DNA from 3 places in the Cohnella hongkongensis genome. Region 1 is predicted to be linked to each of the others. Evidence: riboswitches for the same ligand, from Rfam matches in the RefSeq annotation. Region 1 holds a riboswitch; each other region holds the start of a gene.

The links. Region 1 has a riboswitch for cyclic di-AMP ahead of ACFO3S_RS23635 (KamA family radical SAM protein). Riboswitches for the same ligand answer to the same signal wherever they lie in the genome.
Region 2: it holds a riboswitch for cyclic di-AMP, as region 1 does, so the genes downstream of both, ACFO3S_RS03070 (universal stress protein) here and ACFO3S_RS23635 (KamA family radical SAM protein) in region 1, are expected to answer to the same signal.
Region 3: it holds a riboswitch for cyclic di-AMP, as region 1 does, so the genes downstream of both, ACFO3S_RS02035 (TrkH family potassium uptake protein) here and ACFO3S_RS23635 (KamA family radical SAM protein) in region 1, are expected to answer to the same signal.

What each region holds. Positions count from the first base shown of each region.
Region 1 is NZ_JBHSEP010000024.1:41,544-51,254, forward strand. It holds gene ACFO3S_RS23600 (iron chelate uptake ABC transporter family permease subunit) at 1-551, shown strand, start outside; gene ACFO3S_RS23605 (iron ABC transporter ATP-binding protein) at 548-1,306, shown strand; gene ACFO3S_RS23610 (siderophore ABC transporter substrate-binding protein) at 1,378-2,394, shown strand; gene ACFO3S_RS23615 (antibiotic biosynthesis monooxygenase) at 2,422-2,748, shown strand; gene ACFO3S_RS23620 (hypothetical protein) at 2,908-3,252, shown strand; gene ACFO3S_RS23625 (ABC transporter ATP-binding protein) at 3,255-4,973, shown strand; gene ACFO3S_RS23630 (AI-2E family transporter) at 5,121-6,296, opposite strand; cyclic di-AMP (ydaO/yuaA leader) riboswitch at 6,400-6,539, shown strand; gene ACFO3S_RS23635 (KamA family radical SAM protein) at 6,738-7,922, shown strand; gene ACFO3S_RS23640 (outer membrane protein assembly factor BamB family protein) at 8,138-9,628, shown strand; gene ACFO3S_RS23645 (hypothetical protein) at 9,607-9,711, opposite strand, start outside.
Region 2 is NZ_JBHSEP010000001.1:673,041-682,751, reverse strand. It holds gene ACFO3S_RS03100 (Na+/H+ antiporter subunit A) at 1-2,867, shown strand, start outside; gene ACFO3S_RS03095 (Na(+)/H(+) antiporter subunit C) at 2,867-3,211, shown strand; gene ACFO3S_RS03090 (Na+/H+ antiporter subunit D) at 3,201-4,697, shown strand; gene ACFO3S_RS03085 (Na+/H+ antiporter subunit E) at 4,704-5,183, shown strand; gene ACFO3S_RS03080 (Na(+)/H(+) antiporter subunit F1) at 5,180-5,473, shown strand; gene mnhG (monovalent cation/H(+) antiporter subunit G) at 5,457-5,840, shown strand; gene ACFO3S_RS03070 (universal stress protein) at 5,946-6,362, opposite strand; cyclic di-AMP (ydaO/yuaA leader) riboswitch at 6,498-6,650, opposite strand; gene ACFO3S_RS03065 (sensor histidine kinase) at 6,734-7,948, opposite strand; gene ACFO3S_RS03060 (response regulator transcription factor) at 7,970-8,674, opposite strand; gene ACFO3S_RS03055 (AraC family ligand binding domain-containing protein) at 8,866-9,372, shown strand; gene ACFO3S_RS03050 (NtaA/DmoA family FMN-dependent monooxygenase) at 9,582-9,711, shown strand, end outside.
Region 3 is NZ_JBHSEP010000001.1:447,226-456,936, reverse strand. It holds gene ACFO3S_RS02050 (YkoP family protein) at 1-611, shown strand, start outside; gene ACFO3S_RS02045 (phosphatase PAP2 family protein) at 611-1,270, shown strand; gene ACFO3S_RS02040 (hypothetical protein) at 1,328-3,034, opposite strand; cyclic di-AMP (ydaO/yuaA leader) riboswitch at 3,291-3,474, shown strand; gene ACFO3S_RS02035 (TrkH family potassium uptake protein) at 3,605-4,903, shown strand; gene ACFO3S_RS02030 (potassium channel family protein) at 4,917-5,585, shown strand; gene ACFO3S_RS02025 (polysaccharide deacetylase family protein) at 5,641-6,414, shown strand; gene ACFO3S_RS02020 (3D domain-containing protein) at 6,421-7,035, opposite strand; gene ACFO3S_RS02015 (LysR substrate-binding domain-containing protein) at 7,146-8,063, opposite strand; gene ACFO3S_RS02010 (succinate dehydrogenase cytochrome b558 subunit) at 8,245-8,913, shown strand; gene sdhA (succinate dehydrogenase flavoprotein subunit) at 8,929-9,711, shown strand, end outside.

The DNA of each region.
Region 1 (9,711 bases):
TCGTCGGCATCATCTTCGGAACGTTCTTCTCGAGCATTGCCAGCTTTATGCAGATGCTGCTCGATCCGAACGAATTCATGATCGTTCAGGATAAAATGTTCGCCAGCTTCAACAACGTCAACACCGACGTGCTGATCGCGTCCGTCGTTCTCGTCCTGCTCGTGCTCGTCTATTTTCGCCGGGACTTCAAGTATTTGGACGTGCTCGCTCTCGGCAAGGAGCATGCGGTTAATCTGGGCGTCCACCATGAGCGCGTCACGAAGCGGCTGCTCATCGCGGTCGCGCTGCTCGTCGCCGTATCGACGGCGCTCGTCGGTCCGGTCACCTTTCTGGGACTGCTCGTATCGAACGTCACTTACCGGCTGCTGAACACGTTCCGCCACAAAGCCGTGATCGCCGGCACCGTGCTGGTCAGCATCGTCGCGCTCGTCGGCGGGCAGCTCATCGTCGAGAGGGTGTTCACCTTCTCTACGTCGCTTAGCGTCATTCTGAATTTCATCGGCGGCGTCTATTTCCTATATTTGTTGCTGAAGGAGAGCAAGTCAACGTGATCGAAGCTAGAGGCATTACGAAGCGTTATGGAGACAAACACGGCATACACGGCATTACGACATCGATCGCCAAAGGTAAAATCACGTCCTTCATCGGGCCGAACGGCGCCGGCAAGAGCACGCTGCTCTCCGTGATCAGCCGGCTGCTGCAAGCCGACGAGGGGGAAGTGCTGATCGACGGGATGGACGTCAGGAAGACCGACAGCGGACAGCTGGCCCAGAAAATTTCGATCCTGAAGCAGGCGAATTCGATCAATGTCAGGCTCACCGTGCTCGATCTCGTGCAGTTCGGCCGCTTCCCTTACAGCAAAGGCCGGCTGAACGCCGAAGACCATCAACATGTCGAAGCTTCGATCCGCTACATGGAGCTGGAGGCGCTCCAGGATAAGTACCTGGATCAGCTTAGCGGCGGGCAGAAGCAGCGGGCGTTCATCGCGATGGTGCTCGCCCAGGATACCGAATACATTCTGCTCGACGAACCGCTGAACAACCTGGACATGAAGCATTCCGTCCAGATCATGAAGGTGCTGCGCCGCCTTACCGACGAGCTCGGCAAGACGATCGTGCTCGTTCTTCACGACATCAACTTCGCTTCCGCTTATTCCGACTATATCGTCGCGATGAGAGAAGGAACGATCGTCAGAGAGGGGCCGACGGACGAGATGATCGACACGGCGGTGCTGAAGGACATCTACGAGATGCACATCCCGATCCATGTCGTGGACGGGAAGAAGATATGCGTGTACTTTTCTTGAGTTCGCTTGGCTTGCTCCCGCAGGCCAAATGACTATATATCAAAAATAACATTTCAAAGGAGTGGTCCATCGTGAAGAAAGCTTTATCTCTGATTCTGATGTCCGTCATGGCGGTCGCGCTGCTCGCAGCATGCGGCTCCAAAAACAATAGCGAAGGGGCTGCCAGCCCGTCGGCCAGCCCGGCCTCGTCCCCGAGCGCTTCGTCCTCCCCGGCGGAATCCGGAAGCCCGTCCGAATTGGCGGCGCCTGCCGAAGTGACAATTACGCACGCGCTCGGAACGGCGACGGTGAAGACGAATCCGGAGAAGGTCGTCGTATTCGATTACGGCGCGCTTGATTCGCTCGACAAGCTGGGCATCGAAGTGCTGGCTCTGCCGAAAGCGTCGATCCCGGGCAACCTGTCCCAGTACGAAGACGCGAAGTACGAGGACGCGGGCACGCTGTTCGAGCCGGACTTCGAGAAGCTGAACAAGCTGAAGCCCGACGTCATCTTCATCGGCGGCAGAACCGGCGAAGCTTACGAAGAGCTGAACAAGATCGCTCCGACGATCCAGATGTCGATCGACGCCAGCAATTATATGGACTCTTTCAAAAACAATGTGAACGTGATCGGACAAATTTTCGGCAAGGAAGCCGAGGTGGCCGCGGCTCTCGAGGAGTACGACGCGGCGGTGGCCGACCTGAAAGACAAGGCGGCCGAAGCCGGCAACGCTTTGATCGTCCTGACGACCGGCGGCAAAATCAGCGCTTACGGGCCCGGCTCGCGCTTCGGCAACATTCACGACGTATACGGATTTGCGGCCGTCGACGAGAGCATTAAAGTCGATACGCACGGCAACAGCATTTCCAACGAGTTCATCGCGGAGAAAAATCCGGACGTCCTCTTCGTCGTCGATCGAGACGCGGTCGTCAGCGGCGAAGGCTCTTCTCCGGCGAAGGAAGTCATCGAGAACGATCTGGTGAAGAAGACGAACGCCTACCAAAACGGCAAAATCGTCTACCTGAGCCCGAACTACTGGTACTTGTCCGGCGGCGGCCTGAATACGGAGATGGAAATGGTTAAAGAGGCGGCTCAGGCGGTTCAATAAGAAATACGAAGGAGGGCGACGGCAGATATGCTTATACAAACGAGGACGATTGTCGTGCAGAAGGGCAGCGCCGACAAAGTCGTCGAGAGGTTCAGTCGGGAGGGCATTCTCGACGAGCGGGAAGGGCTGATCGACATAACCGTTGCGACGAACAAGCGGTCGAAGGAGACGGAAGAAGTTCTCGTCATCATCCGCTGGGAGTCGGAGGAGGCTTGGAAGAGCTGGGAGAAGAGCCCCGAGCATATTGAAGGGCACCGCAACAGCAGAGGCCAGACTCCTCCCGACTACGTCATCAGCACGACGGTGAACATGTACGACGTGAACAAAGTCAGAAAAGGAAAGTTCGGACAGTAGCTTCCGGACCGTTTCGATCCGATCAGGGCATGCCCTTCCGGCGACGCAAAGCCGGAAGAAGCATGTCCTTTATCATAGGGTTGACGTTGCTTTGATTATTGTATACACTTGTATACAGAGCGATATGTATACGTTTGTATACGGAAAAGAGGCGAAAAAATGAGAATGGGACATCGGGAAGGAGAGGGCCGCAGCGGTCGCCGAGGAGGGCCCCACGGGCCGCAAAGCTCTCGCGGGTTTCACGGCGGGCGAGATTCCGGCGGCGCGCAGACGTTCAGAAGGGGCCGGATTCTTCTGTTTCTGGAACAATTAAAGCTTAAGCGGGCTACGCTCGCCAGACAGCTGACCGAGCCGGAATTCGAGACGATCCGGCCGACGCTGTCCGGGGAATTGAAGGCGCTGGATCAGGTCATCGAGGAGTATATCCATCTCTTCGATCTTCAGGAGATCGGCAGCAGTCCGGCTTCGCGAGATCCGGCCGACGGAGGAGAGGAGAACGGTTAACGATGATTCGCAGGTTTTTTTCCTACTATCAGCCTTACAAAGGCTTATTTATTCTCGATTTCTCTTGCGCAGTCGTCGCCGGCCTGCTGGAGCTCGGCTTTCCGCTGGCGGTCAGAGCGTTCGTCGACGATCTGCTGCCCAGCGGCAACTGGCAGATGATCGTGCTGGCGAGCGTCGGTCTGCTCGCGGTCTACGCGCTGAACACCCTGCTGAACTATATCGTCACCTATTGGGGCCATATGCTGGGCATTAACATCGAGACCGATATGCGCACAAAAATGTTCGATCACATTCAGAAGCTGTCGTTCCGATTCTTCGACAACTATAAGACCGGGCATCTCGTCGGCCGGGTGACGAACGATCTGAACGACATCGGAGAGCTTGCCCATCACGGGCCGGAGGATATCTTCATCGCGATCATGACGCTGGCGGGCTCCTTCACGCTGATGGCCTACATCAATCTGGAGCTGGCGCTGCTTACGTTCATCATCATCCCGATTATGGCTTGGCTGATTATCGTGTTCGGCGGCCGGATGACGAGTACGTACCGGAGGCTGTTCGGCAATGTCGGCAGCTTTAACGCCCGGATCGAGGAGAATGTCGGCGGCATTCGCGTCGTGCAGTCGTTCGCCAACGAGGAGCACGAGAAGAAGCTGTTCGCGGCCGACAACCGCAACTTCCGCGAGACGAAGCTGCTCGCCTACAAGACGATGGCGAAGAGCATCTCGGTCACTTACATGCTGATGCGTCTCATTACGATATTCGTCATGGTATGCGGCGCATGGTTTTTTATCGACGGCAGAATCGTGCTGGGGGAGTTTATGGCGTTCCTGCTGCTGTCGAACATTTTCTTCCGGCCGATCGAGAAGATCAACGCCGTCATCGAGAGCTATCCGAAGGGCATCGCCGGATTCAAGCGCTACGTCGAGATTATCGACACGGAGCCGGACATCGTCGACGCCAAGGACGCCGTCGAGGTCGAGTCGCTGCGCGGAGACATCCGCTTCGAGAACGTGTCGTTTGGCTACGAGGAAGGCCGGGACGTGCTGAAGGGAATCTCCCTGAATATTCGGGCGGGAGAGACGATTGCGTTCGTCGGTCCCTCGGGAGCCGGCAAAACGACGATCTGCAGCCTGCTGCCGCGCTTCTACGAAGTGACCGGAGGACGGATTACGGTGGACGGAATGGACGTTCGGGATTTGACGCTGAAGTCGTTGAGGAAGAACATCGGCATCGTGCAGCAGGACGTATTTCTGTTCTCGGGCTCGATCCGCGAGAATATCGCCTACGGCGATCTGAAGGCAACCGACGAGCAGATCTGGGAGGCGGCCCGGAGAGCCTCGCTCGAGGAGATGATCAAGCAGCTGCCGGAAGGGATGGACACGATTATCGGAGAGCGCGGCGTCAAGCTTTCGGGCGGGCAGAAGCAGCGAATGGCGATCGCGCGGATGTTCCTGAAGAATCCGCCGATTCTCATCCTCGACGAAGCGACGTCGGCGCTCGATACCGAGACCGAGGCGGCGATTCAGCAGTCGCTGTCCGAGCTGTCCGTCGGCCGAACGACGCTTGTCATCGCCCACAGACTGGCGACGATCAGGAATGCGGACCGGATCGTCGTCGTGGACGAGAGCGGAGTCGCCGAGCAGGGCAGCCACCGCGAGCTGATCGCCTCGGGCGGCATCTACAGCAGGCTTCATCATGCCCAATATCAGCATGCGTAAGCGGCGCGGCCCAAACGGCCCCGTCTGCCGGACGTCGAAATCGTTTGCTTGACATTGCATATTGCACAGCGGAAAAAAGGCGGTGGGGAGGGGTTGCCTCCTCAGCGCCTTGGCACATTTCGGGTATTCCGCCCTAAGAGGCGTCCGTCAGCTCTCGGGGCGGCTTGGCGCTTCCGCCGCGCCGGGCGGCAGCTCCTCCTCGTACAGCCCCGTGCGGCGCTTGAACCAGCGAAACAGATGGGTGAAGATCACCTTCAGAATGGCGTAGCCCGGAACGGCCAGAATGATGCCGATGATGCCGAACAGATTGCCGGCCGCGATAATGACGAAGATAATCGTAATCGGGTGGACGCGCATCGTTTTTCCCATAATCTGGGGAGAAATGAATTTGCCCTCGATCAGCTGAACGATCGTCCAGATGACGATCATCTTCACGAGCATGATCGGCGAGGTCATCAGGGCGACGATCAACGCCGGCGTAATTGCGATCGCCGGTCCGAGATAAGGCACGATGCTCGTGCAAGCGGCGATGACGGCGAGCACGAGAGAGTAATCGAGACCGATAATGAGATACCCGATATAAAGCAGCACGCCGATGCAGGCGCTGACGATAATCTGGCCGCGGATATACGAGCTGATCTGATGGTTCATCTCGAGCATGACGCCGAAGGAGCGGTTTCTCAGCCGGGTCGGCACGAATCCGAGCACGAACGGAGCGAGCTTCTTGCGATCCTTGAGCAGATAGAACAGGATAAAGGGCACGGTGATGATCGCCAGCACCGTTTCCGTAATTTTGCCGACGAGGCTTCCGATTCCGGACCAGGCGTTGTTCAGAATCGCGGACGCTCTCGTGGAGAAATCGTCTGCCAGCTTGGCGGTATCGATGCCGATCATCTCTTGCAGCTGATTGAAGTACTCGTTGCCGATCAGCTCCTCGAACTTTAATTGAGCGTTCTGGGTGTAGGTCGGGAACTGGGTGATCAGACTCGAAATTTGCTGGCTGAGCATCGGCACGACTTTCATGACGGTAAGCGTCAGAACGGCGATAATGACGAGATAAAGCGCGACGATCGAATAGACGCGCTTCACTTTCTGCTTCTCCAGGTAGTCGACGATCGGGGTGAGCAGGTAATAGACGACTCCCGTCAGAAGGAAGGGCAGAAAAACGGTCTCCAAAACGACCTTGAACGGATGAAAGACGTACGAGATTTTCTCCAGAATGAAAATGTTCAGACCGATCAGCAGAATGACGACCAGAAACAGAACGACTTTCCGGTCGATCAGAGCCTTGAGCGTGTCCGAAAGTTTACGGGCATTGTGCATCGAGTCTTCCTCCTTGTTTCTTCCATTGTAACCGACGCGAAACCCGCCTTACAATCGCATCCGGGCTTTTCCGGCGGTTGACAGGGCGAAAGGATTATTTTATAGTTATTTTAAGCTTAGTTTCCGGAATATTCCGGAAAGCGGGGGAACCATTCTTTTGGGGCGAATCATTCATGGCGAATGTAGGGAACCATCTATCCCGAGCCCGTCAGCTAACCTCGTCTGCACTGGATGGGTCGGATTGTCATGGGCAGGATAAGCTGCGCATTCTTTTGACCCGTTGAGGGTCTTTTTCTGTCTCTATAGGCCCTTGTTCGCAGTAGGGGATGGTCTGCTGCGCGCGGGGCTATTTTTTGTCTTCGGACGGAAGGAGGGCAAAGCGGGGCTTGGAACGGATTCGTTCTCGAATTCGACTGAATATACGTGGAGGAGGAATGCCGAATGGCGCAACCAAAGTATATCACCGATATCGGAAAAATCTCTCACATCCCCGAGGAACAGCGTGAGAAGCTAAAGGAAATTACGGAAAAGTTCGTGTTCCGCGTGAACGACTATTATCTGGGACTGATCGATTGGGAGGATCCGAACGATCCGATCCGCAAGCTGGTCATTCCGAACGAGGGCGAGCTGGAGGAATACGGGCGCTGGGACGCCTCGGACGAGGATACGAACTACGTCGTCAAGGGCTGCCAGCACAAGTATTCGTCGACCGCGCTGCTGATCGTTTCCGAGGTGTGCGGCGCGTATTGCCGCTACTGCTTCCGCAAGAGACTGTTCCGCAACGACGTCAAGGAGGCGACGTCGGACATCGAGCCGGGCCTGCAATATATCGCCAACCACCCGGAGATCAGCAACGTGCTGCTTACCGGCGGCGACAGCCTCATTCTCGCGACGCCTAAACTGCGCGCGATATTGCATAGATTGCGCGAGATCGATCATGTCCAGATTATTCGGCTCGGATCGAAGATCCCGGTCTTTAATCCGATGCGCATCTACGAGGACGAGGAGCTGCTGGCGACGATTCGCGAGTTTTCCAGCGCGGAGAAGAGAATTTACGTAATGGCTCATATCAACCATCCGCGCGAGATTACGCCGCAAGCGGTCAAGGGCTTCCAGGCGCTTCACGACGCCGGAGCGATCGTCGTCAACCAGACCCCGGTGCTGCGGGGCATCAACGACGATCCGGAGGTGCTCGGCGAGCTGCTCGACCGGCTCAGCTGGGCCGGCGTGACGCCGTATTACTTTTTTATCAACCGTCCGGTAGCGGGCAACAACGATTTCGTGCTGCCGCTGGCCAAGGTTTACGACATCGTCGAGAAGGCGAAGGCCCGCACTTCCGGACTCGGCAAGAGGGTGCGCCTGTCGATGAGCCATACGTCGGGCAAGATCGAGATTTTGGCCATCGAGAACGGCAAGGCGTATCTGAAGTATCACCAGTCCCGCGAAGGGAACTACGGGAAGTTCATGGTGCTGGATTGTCCCGACGACGCTGCCTGGTTCGACGATCTTCCGGGAAGCGAGCGCTACTGGAAGAAGCCGGCCAAGCGGACGAAGGAGGTCGTCTCCGTGAACGAGCTGCCCGACGTTCCCCGCAAGCGGGAAAGAAGGGCGGAAGTGCCGAGCTGACGCAGCCCGCCTTTCAAAGAGTATAGGACCGTCTCGCAAGCCGGGCGACAGCGCCTTCGACAGCTTGCCGGACGGTCCTTTTTTCGCCCGTTCCGCCGCGCATTCAACCGATTCCGACAAAGGTTCCTCGTTTTCCCGTTTGACCGTTTGACATGCTTCTCCTGCCCCGGAAGGTAAAATCTATTCATTGCGAGACAGGGGAGGCTGGAACGGGGATGGGAAGAGGGAGCGCAGCGGTCATATTTCTCCTTGCGACGCTGCTTGCGGGGCAGGGAATCGCGGAAGCGAACGGCGTTCAGAACGGGCAATGGAGCGGCAAGCTCGCCGGCTCCCGAGCGTTTCCCGACACTTATACGGACGTGGAGGGCGTGCTCACTTTCCGCGGCGGCGGAGAGCGAAGCCGACCCTCCTTCGGCACGGTGCAGATGCGGACCTACCGGCCCAAGATCGCGTGGGAAAAGCGGACGAGAAGCAGCTCGTGGGGAGGCGGCGCCGGGTGGACGGGACAGCCGGCGATCGTCAGATGGAAGCCGGAGGTGCTTCGCACCATGAACGTGAAGGCGAAATTCCGCACCAAGCCGGATTTTACGGAAGTGATCTATGCGTCGCTGGACGGCTACGTCTATTTCCTGGAGCTGGAGACGGGGGAGGAGACGAGAAGCCCGATCAAGGTCGGAAATCCGTTAAAAGGCAGCGTGTCCGTCGACCCCCGCGGTTATCCGCTGCTGTACGTGGGCGAGGGGGTTCCGGAGAACGGGACGATCGGGTTCAATCTGTACAGCCTGACCGACCAGAAAAGGCTGCTGCGCGTGAACGGCATCGATTCGTTCGCCTACCGGAAGTGGGGGGCCTTCGACAGCTCCGCCCTGTTCAACCGGCTCGACGATACGCTGACGGTGGGCGGGGAGAACGGCTTGTTTTATCGCATCCAGCTGAACACCGCGTTCGATCCGAAGCGGGCAGCGCTCTCGATCAAGCCGGTGATCCATAAATTCAGATATAAAATCGCCGGCAACGGCTATCCGGGCATCGAGAACTCCGTCGCCGCTTACGGCGATCTGGCTTACTTCGCCGACAACGGCGGCAGCCTGGTGGCCATGAACGTGCGGACGAACGAGCCGGCATGGGCGCTTCCGCCTTTGGACGATACGGATGCGACGATCGTCGTCGAGGTCGAGGAGGGCGTGCCGTTTTTATACACGGGAACGGAGGTCGACAAGCAGGGGAGCAAAGGCTTTGCCTATTTGCGCAAAATTAACGGCCTGACCGGCAAAGTCGTGTGGCAGGCGAAATACGAATGCCTCTCCGTCGTCGGAGACCGCCCCGTGAACGGCGGCATGCTGGCGACTCCCGTTGTCGGCAAAGGAGAGATATCCGATCTCGTCGTATTTACGCTTGCGCGGTACGGCACGCTTGGAGCCGGACTTATGGTCGCGCTGGACAAAAAAACCGGCAAAGAAACGTGGCGGCTGCCGATGAAGCGCTACGCCTGGTCGTCGCCGGCCGACGTCTACGACGCTTCCGGCCGCGCCTACTTGATTCAGGCCGACTCCGCCGGCGTCGTCTCCGTCGTCTCGGCGAGAGAGGGCAAAGTACGGGGGAGCCTCGCGATCGGGGCGAACATCGAAGCTTCTCCGGCCGTGTTTAACGATTATGCCGTCGTCGCTTCCCGGGGCGGCAAGCTTTACGGAATCAAGCTGGAATGATCGGAGGTCAGCCCGACGATGCGCCAGGGCAAGCCGGCGGAGCTTCTTACGACCTCGAAGCGCAGCTTCGCGCGAACCGCTCC
Region 2 (9,711 bases), on a different contig from region 1:
CTTGGCTTCACTCTGCTATACTGCTCCCATTGGCGTGGGCCGGACTGCTGCCGTTTATCGGCGGCCGTCTGAGAGCGTTTCATACGGGATGGATCGTTCTGCCGATTCCCGTCCTCTTGTTTATTTATTTCTGTATGCAGCTCCCGCTTATAGGCACGCAGTCCGTCATGGAAAGCATGGCCTGGATGCCTTCGATCGGGCTTGACTTCACCGTATATCTGGACGGTCTTTCGCTGCTGTTCGCCCTGCTGATCAGCGGGATCGGAGGGCTGGTTGTTCTCTATTCCATTTTTTATTTGGACAAGAGCAAGGAAGCGATCGTTTCGTTTTATACGTATTTGCTGATTTTCATGGGAGCGATGCTGGGGGTTGTGCTGTCGGACAACCTGATCGTGCTGTACGGCTTTTGGGAGTTGACCAGCATCTCCTCGTTTTTGCTGATCGCCTTCTGGCATCATCGGGATCGATCCCAATACGGCGCGCAGAAATCGATGCTGATTACGGTATTCGGCGGACTGGCGATGCTGGCGGGGATCATTCTCCTCTACGTCATGACGGGAACGTTCAGCGTGCGGGAGATGCTGCCGCAGCTGTCCCAGCTCGCCGCCGATCCGCTCATCGTGCCGGCCCTCGTGCTCATTCTGCTTGGCGCCTTTACGAAGTCGGCTCAATTTCCGTTCCACATCTGGCTGCCGGACGCGATGGAAGCTCCGACGCCTGTAAGCGCGTATTTGCATTCGGCGACGATGGTGAAAGCCGGCCTGTACCTGGTCGCCCGCATGACGCCCGTATTCGCCATGCAGGCGCAATGGTTCTGGCTCGTTACCGGCATCGGTCTGGTCACGCTGACGTACGGCTCCTTCCAGGCGATCAAACAGAAAGATTTAAAGGCGATGCTCGCCTATTCGACCATTAGCCAGCTGGGGCTGATCATGTGCTTGCTGGGGCTCGGGTCGGCCTACTACACGGGGGAAGCCGGAGGAGAGTTCTACGCCAAAGCGACGGCCGCCGCCTTGTTCCATTTGTTGAATCATGCGATGTTCAAGGGCGCGCTGTTCATGGTCGTCGGCATCGTGGATCACGAGACGAAAACGCGCGACCTGCGCAAGCTGGGCGGGCTGATGGCCGTCATGCCGGTCACCTTTACGCTCGCCCTAATCGGAGCCGGCTCTATGGCCGGACTGCCTCCGTTTAACGGATTTTTGAGCAAGGAAATGTTTTTTACGGCGATGTTGCAAATCCGGCAGTTCGAGCTTGGCCATCTAACCGTTTGGGGAGGACTTGTGCCGGTTGTGGCCTGGATCGCCAGCGTATTTACGTTCGCCTACAGCATGGTGCTCGTCGTGCGGACGTTCGGCGGGAAGCTGCAGAAGGATCAGCTGGACGTGCAGCCGCATGAGGCGTCGGTAGGCTTGCTTTTTTCTCCGCTGATTCTGGCTTCTCTCGTGATCCTTACGGGCGTGTTTCCTAACTTGCTGGGCCCCAGTCTCGTCGAGCCGGCGATGGCGGCGATTCATCCGCTGCTGCTGGCCGATGGAGAGCGGTTCGACGTTCATCTCCAATTCTGGCACGGCTGGACGACCGAGCTGTTCATGACGATCGGAGTCGTTGCCGTCGGTACGGGTATCGTGCTGCTCTATCGGCGGCTTCAGCTCCATAACAAGACGTGGTCGGACGGCCTGAACGTGAACCAGCTGTACGACGGCGGCTTGCGGTCCCTGGACCGCTTCTCGCGTCAGTTGACCGACCGGTATATGACCGGATCGATCCGCCGCTACTTGGTTTATATTTTCGTCTTCTTTATCGCAGCGCTGGGCATCACCTTGCTGACCGCCGGCGACATCGGGTGGACGGATATGGAGCTGGCGCCGGCGTCGGTCTATGAAACTGTTGTCGTGCTGGTGATGGCGGCCTCGGCGCTGACCGTTCCCTGGATCCGGAACCGGATCGCCGCCATCCTCGTAACCGGAGCTGTCGGATATATGGTCACTATGCTGTTCGTTCTCTATCGCGCTCCGGATTTGGCTCTGACGCAAATGATTGTCGAGACGGTGTCGGTCGCGCTGTTCCTGCTCTGCTTCCGCTATTTGCCCAAGGACAATCTGCAGGGCAACCCTCCGCGAAGAAGGTGGCTCCATGCGGCTATCGCGGCGGGAGCGGGCATCGTCATGACGGCGATCGTCATCGGGGCCAGCGGGTCGAGGGCGTTCGAGTCGATCTCCAGCTTCTTCGTTAACGAAAGCTACCGCCTCGGTGGCGGAAAAAATATGGTCAACGTCATCCTGGTCGATTTTCGCGGCTTCGATACGCTGCTGGAAATTACCGTGCTGGGCATTGCCTCGCTGGGCATCTACTCGATGATCCGACTGCGGCTTGCGGAACGGACGGGACAGGGGGGAGCGAAGGAAGGGCGGCTGCCCCCGGTCGGCATCCCGGACTATCGAAGCAACGATGTGATCCTGAAGACGGTGTCCAAGGTCGTCGTGTTCATTATCGTCGCCTTCTCGCTTTATCTGTTCCTGGCCGGACACAACAACCCGGGCGGCGGATTTATTGGCGCGCTGATGACCTCGGCGGCGCTCGTGCTGCTGGCGATCGCCTTCGGATTGGACGTCATCCGCAAGGTGCTGCCGATCCAATTCCGCCTGCTGACGACTGCAGGCCTGCTTATTGCCGTGTTGACCGGCGTCGGCTCCTTCTTGTTCGACGTTCCGTTTTTGAGTCACACGTTCGATCACTTTGACCTGCCGCTGCTCGGAGATACGGAGCTGGCTACGGCGGTGCTGTTCGATCTCGGCGTATACTTGTCCGTCGTCGGCGTGACGATGACGATTATTTTGACGATCGGGAAGGAGGAGGATCGGTAATGGAGCTGATTACGGCGCTGGCCATTGGCCTGCTGTTTGCGGTGGCGGTCTATCTCATGCTGTCGAAAACCGTATTTCGCATCATTCTCGGCACGATTGTGCTGTCGCACTGCGTTCATTTGCTGTTAATGACGATGGCTCGACTAAAACAGGGGGCGGCTCCGATTATGGAGGACGGCAAAACCGCCTTCACCGATCCTCTGCCGCAGGCGCTGATTTTGACTTCCATCGTCATCAGCTTCGGCGTCACCGCTTTTTTGTTCGTGCTTGCTTACCGGGCCTATCAATCGCTGGGCACCGACGATATGGAAGAGATGAAGGGGGAGTCGGACCATGAACAATAGCGTCGTACTTCCGCTGCTCATCCCGCTGCTGACGGCCATTATTCTCGTTTTCCTGCCCAACAGGCTGGCCGCTCAGCGGACGATCGCCTTTATCGGCGTGCTGCTTAACTTGGCCGCCGCCATCCTGCTGCTGCTGCAGATCGATCGCAGCGGCATTCAGACGCTTCATCTGGGCGGGTGGGCGCCGCCTTACGGCATCGTTTTCGTGGCGGACATGCTGAGCGGCTTGCTCGTCTTCACGACGTCCGTCATCAGCGCCTTCTGCTTATGGTTCATGTTTCGGACGATCGACGAGCAGCGGGAACGGATGTACGTCTACCCGTTGTTCCAGTTTCTGCTCGTCGGCATCTACGGGTCCTTCCTGACCGGAGATCTGTTTAATCTGTTCGTCTGCTTCGAAGTGATGCTGATCGCTTCCTATGCCATGATGGTGTTGGGCGGCACGAAGCGCCAGCTGAGAGAGACGCTGAAGTACATGATGGCCAACATTCTGTCGTCGGCTTTGTTCGTCGCGGCGATGGCCTATCTGTACGGCATGCTCGGCACGCTGAATATGGCGCATCTGTCGCAGCGCGTAGCCGAGGTCGGGCAGAACGGCATGCTGGACGTCATCGCCGTCCTTCTGCTGCTCGTTTTTTCCTTGAAGGCGGGCCTGTTCCTGTTCTTCTGGCTGCCCGGCTCGTACAGCGCGCCGCCCGCAGCCGTGCGCGCCCTGTTCGGGGGCTTGCTGACCAAGGTCGGGCTGTATGCGATTATTCGCACGTTCAGCCTCATCTTTTACCATGATTCTCCAGTGACGCAGGCATGGATCGGGGGCATGGCCGCCGCGACGATGATTCTCGGCAGCATCGGGGCGTCGGCCTATCGGGACGTGCCGCGCATTATTAATTACAACGTCATTATCGGCGTGGGGTTTGTCGCTTTCGGCTTGTCGCTGGGCGCCGCGCACGCCTGGGACGGGGTCGTTTTCTACCTGCTGCACGACATGCTGGCCAAAACGTTGCTGTTCGTTCTCGCGGGCTGGCTCATTGCGGCATCCGGCACCGAGCGGCTGCAGGAGATGGGCGCCTTGATCCAGCGCCATCCGCTTCTGGGCTGGCTGTTCTTCGGCACGATGCTGGCTCTGGTAGGCATTCCGCCTCTTAGCGGCTTTCCGGGCAAGCTGCTGCTGCTGCGCAGCGGAATGGAGGAGGAGGCGTACGCGTTGTTCGGGATCGGACTGGCCTCCAGCTTCTTTGTCCTTTATTCGCTGCTGCGCATTTTTCGGATGGCGTTCTGGGGGACGGAAAAAGAGGCCGGGGCTGACCGGAACGAATCGGGCTCGACTCGTCGGTCCGTGACCGGCATGTCGGCCGCAGCGCTGGCCATGTTCGGGCTGCTTGCGGCCATGGGACTGGGCGGAGAATGGGTTTACGGTTGGGTCAGGCAGGCAAGCGAGGTGCTTGGAAATGCTGCCGTCTATATCGATGCTGTCATGAAAGGATAGTGGCCTATGGCTTTTCAACTGCTGCTCAATGCGTTGTTGTCCATCACCTGGATGTTTTTGAATAATGATTGGACGGCGGCGGGCTTTATCGTCGGCTATGCGATGGGGCTTCTCATTCTGATCGCTTTTCGCCGTTTTTTTCACCAGCCTCTCTATGTCAAAAAGCTGTGGGCGATCGCGAAGCTTCTGCTGCTCTTTATGAAGGAATTATTCGTTTCCGGTTATGCTGTCGCCAAGCACGTCGTATCGCCCCGGCTGAACATGCGGCCAGGCATCTTTACCTTTCGGACGGAGCTCCAATCGGACTGGGAGGTTACGATTCTCGCATGCCTGATTTGTCTGACTCCGGGCACGTTGACGCTGGAGGTGTCCAGAGACAGCCGGACGCTGTTTATCCATGCGATGGACATCGAGGATGCGGAGGAATTGGCGGAGCAGATCAAGCATTCTTTTGAACGGGCGATATTGGAGGTGAGGCATGCATGATCGGTTATTTGCTGCAGTTCAGTCTGATTCTTCTAGCCGCAGGGATGCTTGCCTGCTTGTATCGCTTGCTGAAAGGTCCCTCTCCGGCGGACCGGATCGCGGCGCTTGATACGATCGGTATCCATATGCTGGCGATGGCGGCGGTGTTCAGCCTGCTGCAGCGGACTCAGGTTTATCTGGATTTGATTTTGGTGATCGGCATTCTGACCTTTATCGGGACGGTCGGCTTTGCAAGATATATCGAACGGGGAGTGGTGATGGAACGTGGAGACGCTGACAGCGATCGTTGAATACGCCGTGGTGCTGGCCGTTCTGATCGGCGTAATCTTCTGCCTGCTGGGCGCCTTCGGCCTGGTGCGGATGCCCGACGTCTACTTGCGCTCGCATGCCGCGACCAAGAGCGCCACATTGGGCGTGCTGTGCGTACTGGCCGGCGCGTTTCTGTATTTTGCGCTTTTCGAGGGGCATGTCAGCGCCAAGCTGCTGCTCGGCATTCTGTTCGTATTTCTGACCTCGCCGGTTGCCGGGCATCTGAACGGCCGCGCCGCCTACCGCAGCGGCGTCAAGCTGTGGGGAAAAAGCGTTCGTGACGACTGGGAAAAGGCGCTGAGGAAGAAGGAAGAAGGGGCGCCCTCCCCGGAGAACGGACGGCCGTAAGCGGCGTTTGCGGGCGACGGAAGGGGAGATCGGGCGGCTTGCGGCCGTCCGGTCTCCCCTGTTTTCGTACCGCGCCGGCCTGCTGTCGGGCAATCCGATGACAGATCAGTGCGCGCTGCCGGAACGGTCGCACACGACGTGCACGTCGACTTCTCCGACCCGGTTGATCAGCTCGTGAACGAGGGAGCCGTGCATCATTTCCTGAAGGCGCGTCTGGCCTGTCTGTCCGAGAATCAGCTGCGTAATGCGATGCTCCCTGGCCGCCTCCGCGATCACCTCGGCCGTTTTTCGATTTTTGCGCGATTTGACGATGAACGTCGCTCCGAGCTCCTGGCATCGGGCCCGCCATATCGCCAATTCCTTCTCCCTCTCCGGATCGAGCGTCTCCGAGCGAACGGGAATCACGCTCAGCACATACAGCGGACACCGCAGCAGACCGGCCAGCTTGCCGCCGCGCCCGATCAGCCTTTCGCCATGGGAACCGTGATCCATGCATACCATGATTTTCTCGCCGCTAGTCATCGAACATACTCCTTTTCCGGGAAGCGCCGGGGTTCATAAGTTTTAAAATACACAAGAAAAGAAGCCTGGAGCAGAGAAGTCCGCTACCAAGCTTCGGTTGTAGTTACCTTAACGACAAACCAAAGATGTATGAAGGCTCTCTCTCAATGACGCTGACGAGGTTAGCTGTCGGATTCGGGTCTGAGAGTCCCCGTTCTCTCCGGATTCAGAGAGAATTCACCCCTGAAGCGCTGCCGCTTCTTTGGTTCCCCCGCTCCTCTATAAAAGAGGATTAAGCGATGAATATGAATTTATCGATTACATAGTAAGCCAGTTCGGGCCAAAAGTAAAGACGTCGGCGCAAAAAATCTTTGAGTCGTGAGAGGGTTCGACTACAGCGGCAGCCGGGTCGTAAATACCGTTTTGTCCGGGCTGCTGGACACGTCGATCGTGCCGCCGTGGACTTCGATAATGCTCTTCGTAATGGCGAGGCCAAGGCCGGTTCCGCCGGTTTCCTGGGAACGGGAGCGCTCCACCCGGTAAAACCGGTCGAAGATGAACGGCAGATCCCGCTCGGGGATCGGGTTCCCGTAGTTGGCGATCTCCACGATCGCCTCCTCGTCGGAGCGGCGGACGGCGATGTCGATATAGGGGGCCGGCCGGCCGTACCGGATCGCGTTGGCGATCAGATTGCCGAAGCTGCGAACGAGCAGGTCGCCGTCTGCCGAGAGGGGAAGCGTCTCGACTTCGGCATCGATTCTGCAGATCATGCCGGCCTCCTCCAGCTGCGGAACGAACTCCTCGGCCAACTGCCGAACGAAGCCGACCAGATCCAAATCTGCAGCGCTCAGAGGCATGCCGTTGTTGATCCGCGTATACTCGAACAGATCGTCGATCAGCTTCTTGAGGCTGAGCGCCTTATTGTAGGCGATGTCCGTGTAGTGGCGAAGCTCCACCTCGTCCCGGTAGCGGTCCTGATGAATGACCTCCAGGAAGCCGAGGATCGAGGTGAGCGGCGTTCGCAAGTCGTGGGAGACGCCTGTAATAAGATCGTTTTTCGTCTGCTCGGCATAGCGCTCGTCGAGAATGGAGCGGTGCAGCTTGGCGGCCATCGCGTTGATGCTGCGGGCCACCTCGGCGAGCTCGCCGGAAGCGTCCATCGTCTCGATCGGACGCTCGAAGTTGCCGTCGGCGATCTCCTGAAGGCCGGCGGCAATTCGCTTCAGATCGCGGCTAAGCTGTCCGCTTAACCGTCCGGCGAGCTCCTGAAGGCGGCCGATCTCGTCGGCGGAGCGGGGCGGGGTCTGCACCTCGAAGCTGCCCTCCTCCATGCGCCGCAAAGAGCGGTACAGATTCTCCAGCCTGCGGATCGTTCCGTGGCTGAGCAGGAAAAAGGCGGAGACGTACAGAGCGATTCCGGCCGCAATGAAGACGGGCAGAGAGCCGACGGTATGGATCACAAAGGCGAAGGGCGCGCGAAGCGCGGATTGCAGCAGCAGAGCAACGAGAAAATTGGCGGCGTACAGCGCGGCGGCTGTCATCCCGGCGCTGGCCAAACTATAGAAAAGCAGCCTCCATCGAAGCGAGTGCATCCATTTGACGTTCAATCTGCAGGCCCCCCTTCATGCTCATGTGGTCGATTCCATCTTGTAGCCGATTCCCCACACCGTTTTAATCAACCGGGGATTTTGCGGGTCCTTCTCGATTTTCTCCCGAATTTTGCGGATATGGACCATTACGGTGTTTTTGGATTCCATGAACGGCTCGTTCCAGACTTTCTCGTAGATCGTGTCCATGCTCAGCACTGCGCCGCGATGGACGGCCAGCAGCCGCAGGATGGCGAATTCTCGCGGCGTCAGCTTGACCTCCTTGCCGTCCACCATGACCGTATAATTGATGAAGTTGATGACCAGATCTTCGATCTCGATGACGCTGCCGTCTTGGTTCAGCTGGCGCTTGAACCGGTTGTAGCGGCGCAGCTGGGACTTCACGCGCGCCATTAGTTCGAGCGGATTAAACGGCTTCGTGACGTAATCGTCCGCCCCGATGCTAAGGCCGGAGATTTTATCGATGTCCTGGCTTTTGGCGGACAGGAAAATAACCGGCACGTCGTACCGTTCGCGGATTTTGATGCAGGTCTCGATCCCGTTCAGATGCGGCATCATGACGTCCAGGATGACCAGGTCCACCGGATTGGCGTCCATCAGCTCCAGCGCGGTCAAGCCGTCGCCGGCTTTCAGCAGCTTGTACCCTTCGTTATGGAGATAAATCTCCATCAGCTTAATGATTTCTTTCTCGTCGTCTACCAGTAAAATCGTCGTGCTTGAAGACATTCCCATCACCTGCGTGCTTATTGTGCTTTATAACGTAAATATAGCATAACCCGTCGCCGGCAGTTCTTAAGTCTTGTTAAGGAATGGCGGTCGTATTTGCCGATTCGCTTCCTGGAGGACATTATTCGGGCATTATTGTATATTGAAAATAAAAAGCCGAGGACAGCGATGAGGGGAAGAAGGTGCAGGCGATGACGAGCGCGGACAAGCTGGCCGACATTTATGCCGGCGGCTCCTATGAGATCAAAGAGGTTTACCGTTTGGTGTTCCAGCCGAAAAGCGTACTGCGCGAGTTCCGAACGGTCAAGCACGGCTTTCTTTTCGTCGTTCGCGGAGAAGCGATGATGAGCGTGGACGGAACGGTGTACGAGCTGCAGCAGGGATCGGTGTTTCATGCGGCTCCGGGCATGCGGCTTGACGCTCAGGTAACCAGCCCGTCCGAATACGAGTATTACACCGTTCTTTACAGCTTTGACGAAGCCGGGGGCAGCCGGGAATGCGACCGTCATTTCCTGCTGGAGCCGGCGGCCAATCCGCGGGTAACGGAGCTGCTGTCGGTGCTTCATCAGAGCGCGCGCACGCTTGACGGAATCGGAAGGCTTCGCGTGAAGCAATTGTTTCTAAGCGTCATGGACCAGATTCTGACAGGCTGCAAGCACCGGGAGAGCGGAAGCGCGCCGGGCCAGCAGAATATTTAAGAAGAAATTCGGCGTGTCTCCCACGGAATACGTCAATCCAACGCCGGAATCGGCAGCGGGAAGGCTCGCTCGTCAATTTTCTCCGTTCAATAATGATGCATGATCGGTTGGCAAATTGTGCATTCCTATTTTCCTCTCCCCTTGCTAAACTACTAATCAATAATGAGAATCATTATCGATTATAAGATAAAAAGAGAGGTTGAGGGAAGTTGCGCGAAACAAGACAGCTTTGCATCGGATTGTCCTTATCCGCCACTTGGCGGAAAGGAAAAAGCGAAGAGAGCGCCGAGAAGCAGTTTTCCAGCGATTTTTATGTCGAGCTGGCGAGAATGGCGGAGA
Region 3 (9,711 bases), on a different contig from region 1:
TGGCGCTGCCTGGCCGGAAAACCGGAGGGAGGGCGCGTCAGAAGGTTTGGATGGCCTGGGAAGCGGGGGTCGGCCGACTGATGGCGCTGACGAGCGAATGTACGCTGGAGGCGGGCATGTGCAAGGTGCTGGTGAAGAAATATAAGGGGACCGCCTTCGTCTGTCAGGACGGCACGAGAGTCGAGAAGGGGGATCGGATCGGCGAGCTTCATCTGAACAATCGGATGGTGCTGGAGTTGACGCGGGAGCACGGGGCGGACCGGGCCGCAATCCGGACGGCTCGCCTTATCAGAGCTTCGCTCAAGGAGCTGGCCTGGACGCTCGATCGCGCACCGGAGCTGGCCGACGTCAAGGCGCTCATCGGCGTGACGCTGCTGCACCGGGGGCTTACGCACGGCCTCGGCTTCGAGCAGAGGGCGCTGCCCTCTAAGGCGTTCGAACGGATTACGACGCTGTATTTGAAGCTGCTTCTGCGCTTCCTGCACCCGAACGGTCTGGGCAGGAGCGAGCGGAGCAAGACGAAGCTGACGTCCGTCCAGCTCGTCTCCACTCGCGCCAACTTGCGGAGATTGCTGCGCGCGGAGCCGGATAGCTGCGCAACGAGGGCTTGATGATTCCGGTCGAAGCCGCCAAAGCGTCGCAGCAAGGCTGGAAAGCATGGAAGCCTCTCCTCGCGCTTCTGATCATTCCCGCCATCAACGTTCTGTACGTCCTGCAAAACCGGCCAAACAGCAACGTTCAGTCGCTCGTGACCGATGCGGATCGGATGCTGCCGTATATTCCGGCGTTCGTTCTTCCCTATGCGATCTGGTACCCGTTTCTGATTGTCGTCTTCATCCTGATTCTCCGGCAAGACCGGCATGAATATTACCGCACGCTGCTGGCCTTGTGCCTTGGACTGCTGCTGTCGAACCTTGTGTTCCTGCTTTTCCAGACGACCGTTCCCCGGCCCGAGGTGACGCCCGACAGCCTGTTCGACCGGCTCGTCCTGTTCATCTACGCCAACGATCGGCCTTATAACTGCTTTCCGAGCGTTCATGTGCTGACCAGCGCCTTGATGATTTACGGCGCCCGGGTTCTGGGCGGGGGCGCGAGAACGGTCGTCGCCCTCGTCGGCGCCACCATTATCGCGTCCACCTTGTTCATTAAGCAGCACGTCCTCGCGGACGTTCTCGCAGGCCTTCTCGCAGCCAAGCTCGTGTTCTGGCTGGCGGGCGAGCTGATGCCGCTCATTCGGAAGAAGCTGTCCGCGGCGCGCGAGCGCGTCTAGCCGATCCGCGCCGATTCGCGAAGGCGGCGCGCTCGCCTGACGGAAGGGGCGGGCGATTCAGGCTCGCGCCCGGGCAGCCCGGTGGAGGCGCCATATGACCCAGCCTACAAGAGCGGGGGACAGAAGGCTGAATACGCCGCCGGCAAAATTGCCGGGCAGGCCGTCGAACATCATCTGCATGCCCATCAGAATCGCATCCAGCGTGACATGAGCGAAAATGACGGCCATTAATCCGAATCGCAGCATGAACCAGCCGAACAGGAAGGACAGGAGTACAAGCTCAATGATGCGAGTGTAGACCGGATAAACCGCGTAGCCGACATGCCCGAGCGCCCAGAACAGTCCGGGGGGAACGATGGCGAGCGTCGTCAGAACGACGGCTGATCTGCGGGACGGCTCCCTCCCCGTCCACTTGCGGGCAAGACCGACGAACCAGCTGCGGAACACTCCGATGCCGAACAGCCGGCTCTGCAGCTCCTCCGATATGCCCGCGCACCAGGCCAGCAGCGGCAGAAGCAGCGGAAGGCTCATGTTATACATCGACTGCGTGGCGTCCGACGAGGCGAACGCGCCGAGCGTTTTCTCCAGCAGAAGAAGAATGACGGATTGGGCGCCCAGCAGAATAAAAGCGAGGAAGTAGCCCTCCTTCATGCTCTTCAGCACCGCCTCCCCGTAGCCGGACTCCCGCCACCTCGGCCAGAGCGGCCTTCCCATCGACTTCCACAAACCGTCCCCGCCGACGGCCGAGAAGTAGGTCAGCAGCGCCATTGCCGCATAAGTGACGAGGCTGACGGTCAGATTAACCCGATCGCCCACGCTGACTCCAGACTCCCAGGTTCCAGCCCGCAATCCGGGGATCATGTTAAACGTTAAGGCTGCATACAGCGCAAAAAAGACGGTCGCAAGAAAAATGCCTCTTCGGTAGGAGGTATATCCGCCGTGAGTCCCCGTGTAGACAATCGCAAGGATGAATAGCAGCAACTGGGGCAAAATGAACCCGAATACCGACAAATGGCCGGCCAACCGCTCCTGGTCCTCCATATACCGGACGAAGGAGGCCGGCAGATCGACCCGATACGCGACTGCGCCTCCCTGCCATTCGGGAATCGCGGAGTCCGCCGGACGGAACGACGGGGGCAGATCGACGCGCAGCCGGAGCTCGGCCTCCTCGATCGCGGATAAGCGGGACACATACTCGAAGCCGCGATCGCCGAAGGATTCGCCGGTCCATTCCCAGTCGTTCGCGCGAATGCCGTACCACTCGGCGTACCGCAGCGCGGCGGCGGCTTGCTCGGCTGCAGGCCGCGTCTCTTCCTCGCGGCTCGCGGAGCCGGCGTCGAAGTCAGCCCCCAAATGCCGCCAAGCGACCAGGCTGCCCGACTCCATATGGACGGAGACGGCCAGCGCGCCCGGGGACCCGCTGATCGTCAGCTCGACGACGTACACGTCCGTCGGAGCCGCCGCCGCCCACAGCTTGTCGTACGAGGCGGTCAGGCCATGCTTGGACAAGTAGCCGTTCGCCTTGCTGTCGGTCATATGCGTTACCGTCGTCTTGCTCACGTCCGCAGCTTCAATGCCGAATTTCTCGTTCGCCCATTCGATCGCCTTCCGCTCCGCTTCGGCTCTCGTCAGCACGGCGGAGGCATTCGTCGTGAAAAGCTGCCCCGTTATCGGGAAGACTTGAATGAGCAAAAACAGCGCCAGCCCGATCGCAGCCGTCCAAACCCAACGTTTGTCCAGCGGCGTCGGTCGATTTTCGATCATGCGGTTTCTCTCCTCGCCAGCAGTAAAATTCAAAGATAACGTATTCAACGGCTTCGCGCTTGAAGCTGCCGTTTTTTTTCATTAAGTATCTCGCATTTTCAATGAAAATGAAAGCAAACCGAACGATAATGACTGTCCGAAGCCAAAACTCTCGAAGAACTATCCGTTAAACCGCCTAAACGAGCCGGATTGCCCCCTTTTTGACGTTGTTCCCGCTCAGCGTAAGGGCTATAATGCGGGGGTACGTTTTTTATCCGGAATAAATCGGCCGAATTTCCTAGGACGGAAAACGGGGGACCCAATACGGATCGCGGGGTACAGGTTCATTGTATTCGAGCGTCCAGGGGTGAATTCCAAACCGCGACAGACCGCGGCGGATAGGGCAGCCTGTTCGAGCCCGAACCCGACAGCTAACCTCGTAGGCGTTAGACGAACAGGAATCGCGTGCATGAAGGGCACTGGGGTTCCAGTGCTTTTTTGGTGATTCAGAAAGCAGCAGCGGGATACGGGTCGAGGTGGATCATTGTGTTCAAAAAAGCGGTGCGCTGGTTATATGCTTTTCCTCCGAGGATGATGCTTCTCGGTTTTAGTTTGATTATTTTGACCGGGGCGCTGCTGCTGATGCTGCCGATCGCTTCCGCGAGCCGGGAGCCGCTGTCGTTCGTCGACGCCCTGTTTACGGCAACCTCCGCAACGTGCGTGACCGGCCTCGTTCTGTTCGATACGGGCGCCCACTTCTCCGTCTTCGGCCACTGGGTGATTCTTCTGCTGATCCAGGTCGGGGGCGTCGGCTTCATGACGATGGCCACGCTGTTTGCGCTCATCTTAAGAAGGCGGATTTCGCTCAAGGAAAGACTGATTTTGCAGGAGTCGCTTAACCAGGGCAGCATCGAAGGACTTGTCCGTCTCGTACGCAAGGTGATCTTCTATGCGCTGGCGCTGGAGCTGGCCGGAGCGGTGCTGTACACGATCCGCTTCGCTTTCGACATGCCGTTCGGTCAAGCGGTCTATCACGGCGTTTTCCATGCGATCTCCATCTTCAACAATGCGGGCTTCGATCTGTCCGCAGAGGGCAACAGCTTTATCGGCTATTCCGAAGACGTCTACATGAACGTCGTCTCGATGGCTCTCATCGTTCTTGGCGGCTTCGGCTTTATCGTGCTGGCGGATTTGTTCGATTACCGGCACAAGCGCAAGTTCTCGCTGCACACCAAAGTCGTGCTGAGCGTCTCCGCCGCGCTGGTCGCCGTCGGAGCGATCGTCATTCTGATCTTCGAGTTCACGAATTCGCGCACAATCGGAGACGAGCCGTTTGCTTACAAAGCGATGTCCGCGCTGTTCCAGTCGGTCACGACCCGCTCGGGCGGGGTCTCGACGGTAGAAATTGCCGAACTGCGCCAAGCGACCCAATTTTTCATCGTCATTCTGATGTTTATCGGGGCTTCTCCCGGCTCGACGGGCGGAGGCATCAAGACGACGACGTTCGCCGTGCTCGTCGGCGCGGTGCTGGCGATGATGCGCGGCAAGGAGGACGTCGTGCTGTTCCGTCTGCGGCTGGCCCAGGAGAGAGTATACAAGGCGATTACCGTAACGCTGTTCTGCATCGGCATCGTGCTGACCGGGACGCTGGTGCTCGCTACGACGGAGGATGCCAGCTTTCTGAAAATTTTATTCGAGGCGACGTCGGCGTTCGGCACCGTCGGACTGTCCATGGGGCTGACCGACAGCTTGAGCCTGGCGGGCAAGCTGACAATTATCGTTCTGATGTTTATCGGCCGATTGGGGCCGCTCACCTTGACCTACGCTTTGGGACCGAAGCCGGGTCGGCCGCTTTATCGTCACGCGGAAGGCAAAATCATCATCGGGTAGAGGACGGAGAAGGATGAAATTAAATCAGTTCGTCATCATCGGACTGGGCCGCTTCGGCTCCAGCCTGGGCCGGGAGCTGATCCGACTGGGCTACGAGGTGCTCGGCGTCGACCGGGACGAGGAGAAGGTGCAGGAGATGTCCGGCATGCTGACGCATACGGTCATGGCGGACGCGACGGAGGAGGATGTGCTTCGTTCGATCGGGGCGCGGAATTTCGACTGCGGCGTCGTGGCGATTGGAGACGATATCCAGGCGAGCATTCTGGCGACGATTCTGCTGAAGGAGCTTGGGGTGAAGAAGGTCGTGGCCAAGGCGGTATCCGATCTGCACGGGCGGGTGCTGGAGAGAATGGGCGTCGACCGGATCATCTATCCGGAGCGGGACATGGGCGTCCGCGTCGCCCACCAGCTCGTCTCGCCGAACCTGCTCGATTACATTGAGCTGTCGCAGAAATATACGATCGCGGAGCTGGCGGTGCCGCAGTGCTGGTCGGGCAAATCTCTGGCGGATGTCGACCTGCGCGGCAAGTTCGGCTGCAGCATCGTGGCGATTAACAAGCCGGGGGGAATTATTATCGCTCCCGCCGCCAAGGATGTGCTGTCGAAGGAGGACGTCATGGTGCTGATCGGTACGAACGATCAGATCGAGGAGTGTCAGGAGTCTTTTCATTCCGGTGAATGAAAAGCATCCCGTTCGCTCAGGCTAAAGCTATGACGAGCGGGATGGAGGAATGGCGATGAAGAGGTCGCGACTGGGAAGAGCGGTGATGGTGCTGGCGAGCGCCGTCACCTTTTTAACGTTGTGGGGCGGCCTGCCGGTAGCCGACGGGAAAGCGAAGCCGTCCGGCACGCATTGGTCCGAATGGGAGCGCCGATACGAAGGCGTGTTTGTTCTGTCGGCCTCGCGCGAGGCCCGCAAAGTCTCCTTGACGTTCGACGACGTTCCCGATCCCCGTTACACGCCGAAGGTGCTGGATATTTTGAAGAGGAAGGACGTTCGGGCCAGCTTCTTCGTCGTCGGCACCCGTGCGCGGAAGTACCCGGAGCTGGTCAAGCGTATTCATCGGGAAGGGCACGATATCGGCAACCACTCCTACAACCATCCGGATTTCTCGAGGCTGTCCCTGGCGAAGGTGCAGGACCAGATTATGCGGGCCGAGCAGGTGATCGCAAGTACGGTAGGGTTCAGACCGAGACTTGTGCGTCCGCCTTACGGGGAAATTGTGCCGAGCCAGCTGGAGTGGGCCAAGAAGCGAGGATACACGTTCGTCAATTGGGATGTCGACTCGTCGGACTGGCGGCAAATTAGCGCCGACCAGGTGTTCCGCAACGTCACCCGCGCAGTCAGACCCGGCTCCGTCATCCTGATGCATGCCGGCGGAGGAAGCGGCCAAAGTCTGGCGGGGACGGTCGAAGCGCTCCCGAGAATCATCGATTGGCTGCGCGCCAACGACTACGAACCGGTCGCGCTGACGGAACTGCTTCATCTTCCCGAGAAGAAAGCGAACTGAGCCTGCCTATTTTAACACGTACACCTTGACGTTCTGAATGCCGAAGCCGGATACGAAGGAGCGGGAGCCCGGAACGAAGATGTCGATCCGGTTGCCCTTGATGGCGCCTCCGGCATCGGAAGCGGTGGCAATCATGCCGCCAGTCGGCAGGCCCGCGAAATTGTAGCCGGTAATGTAAAGCCGGGTGCCGAAAGGAATGACCGACGGATCGACGGCGACCGTGCCCAGCTTAAGCGGATTGCCGAAGTAGTCGACGGCGCCCCACTTCCCGTTCTCTTCGGCCGAAGCCGAGTAGGCGCTTGCCTTGACGTCGAGCACCTTGGAATACTCGATCGCTTGCCCGGAAGCGGTCTGGACCGATTGCTGGAGAGGGGCAATCTTCGCGGCGCCGGGAATCGTCAGCTTCAGCCCCGCGTAGATGTTCAGCGGATCGACCGTCGGATTGGCTTCCATCAACTGCTGCAACGGAATGTTCATTTGTCTGGACAGCTTCCAGAACGTATCGGAATCCTTCGCCTTATAGGATGCGGACGCGTGAGCGGTCAGCGACGGCAGCGCGATTGTTGCGCCGAGGGCCAGCGCCGCGGATGCTGCGCCGAGTTTTTTCCAACGATGATTCATGCGATCTCCTCCTGAGGGGCCTGCGAGACCCCGACTTGCTGTAAAAGGTATCACAGCCCGTCGCGGGATAAAACCGGCAAGATCAGGAAGCCGATCTTTCTGAGAATTTTCTAAGAAGGCTTGCGCCGCGGCGATTCCCGGTTGAAGTAGGCGGTCGTCTCCTCGATGAGAAACCGGGTCGAAGGAGCGATCCAGGCCGGATCTCCATGAATCAGAAACGTCGTTCGCTTCGTCTCCTCAAGCTCCTTAATGCGTACCAGATACAGGTCGTTGTCGATCAGAACCTGCTCCCGCAGGTAGGATTTGGGAAGCAGCGTCCCCGCCCGGCAAGCGGAGAGCAGCCGGATAATCGCTTCGAAAGAGTCGATTTCCATGCGGACGTCGGGCTTTACGTGATATTTTTTTAATAATTCGTCGGTCAGCGTCCGGTACCACGTTCCGTGTGCGAACAGAATCATCGGCAAGTTCTGCAGATCGTTCATTTCGATGTGCGTTCTTTCTAATATAATATGGTTCTTGGGCAGCACGAGGATAAGATGGTCGTCGAATAGGGGCACACTGGTAATGGCCGGATCTTCGATTACGGATGAGGCGACAATGCCGAAGTCGACTTTGCGCTCCTTGACCAACTCGGCGATTTCGTGCGATTTGCCGGTTACCGCCTTAATCTCCAGATTGGGATGCTTCTCGGTCATCGCCTTCACGAGATCGGGGAGCGTCGTCTGAAGCGTCGTCAGGCTGGCTCCGATGGTAGCGACGTGGGCTTCCGGCGATTTGTAAGCGTTCAGCTTCTGCAAATAGCTGCCGTGAAACCGCCTGAGCTCCAGCGCGAATTCGTAGGTAACCTGTCCGGCCGCGGTCAGCTCCAGCCTTTTGCCGATTCGGCGGAACAAGTCGACCTCCAGCTCGGCCTCAAGCCGAGCCAGGCGGCGCGACAGCGCCGGCTGGGACAGGTTCAATCTTTCCGCCGCCTTGTTCAAGCTGGTCTGCTCCACGATCGTCGCGAATAAGCGCATATCTTCAAGCATATCGGCCTCTCTTCTCTTATGCGCAACGCGCATAAGTTATAATATTAAATAAGCAGTTCCATTATAAGCGAAAATAGAGTAACCTTAAAAGCGGTGACAAAATGGTGACGAATGCCAGCCGTGCGACAAACATCATTGTCAGATGTCCAAGCATGGATGCGAAAGGAGAACAAACTTAGACATGAAAGGTAATTCTTATTTACCGCGCAAGCTTCATTCGCTTCTTGGCGTAATCCCGCTCGGCCTGTTCATCGTCGAGCATGCGCTAACGAACTACACGGCTTTCGAGGGGGGACAAGAGGGCTTCGCGGACGCTATCCATCTGTTGAACAGCCTTCCGCTCATTTTCTTCTTGGAATTGTTCGTGATCTGGCTGCCGATTTTGTTCCACGGGGTCTACGGACTTTACATCGCCTATCAATCGGACATCAATACGGGCAGATTCAGCTACGGACGCAACTGGGCGTTCGCCTGGCAGCGGATCACGGGGGTCATCACCTTTATTTTCGTCGGATGGCATTTCTACGATACCCGGATTCAGCTCGCGCTGGGCAATGTCTCCCATGAAGACCTGGGTCAGCACATGAACAACATCTTCAGCAATCCGTGGGCCGTAACGGCTTACGTAATCGGCGTCCTGGCCGCAACGTTCCATTTTGCGAACGGGCTGTGGGCTTTCCTCGTCAGCTGGGGCATTACGGTCGGCCCTCGCGCGCAGAAGGTGTCTTCCAGAATCTGCATGGGCATTTTCGTTGTCCTGGCGGCTATGTTCCTGCTGTCCATTTTCGCATTCCGCAGCGACGAATTCGCTTCTGCGGCCTCGGCGCTAAGCGCGGTATCGGTAGGTTAAGGGAGGAGTACATCAATGGCAACTCAAAAAGTCATCGTCGTCGGAGGCGGCCTGGCCGGCCTGATGGCGACGATCAAAGCGGCGGAAGCCGGCGTTCGCGTCGATCTGTTCTCGCTTGTTCCGGTTAAGAGATCCCACTCCGTATGCGCGCAGGGCGGCATCAACGGAGCTGTCAATACGAAGGGCGAGGGAGACTCCCCGTGGGAGCACTTCGACGATACGGTATACGGAGGCGACTTCCTCGCGAACCAGCCTCCGGTCAAGGCCATGTGCGAAGCGGCGCCGGGCATCATTCACCTGATGGACCGGATGGGCGTCATGTTCAGCCGGACGCCGGAAGGCTTGCTCGATTTCCGCCGGTTCGGCGGCACGCAGTATCACCGGACGGCGTTCGCGGGCGCGACGACCGGCCAGCAGCTGCTGTATGCGCTGGACGAGCAAGTGCGCCGCTGGGAAGTGGCGGGTCTCGTGCAGAAGTACGAGCACTGGGAGTTTACGGGGGCTGTCATCGACGACGACGGCGTATGCCGCGGCATATCCGCCCAGGATCTGCGCACGATGGAATCGGTCACGTTCCGCGGCGACGCGGTCATACTGGCGACGGGCGGACCGGGCATCATTTTCGGTAAAACGACCAACTCCGTCATCAATACGGGAACCGCGGCAAGCGCAGTGTATCAGCAGGGCGTCTATTACGCGAACGGGGAGTTCATCCAGATTCACCCGACGGCGATTCCGGGAGACGATAAAAACCGGCTCATGAGCGAATCGGCGCGCGGCGAGGGCGGCCGAATCTGG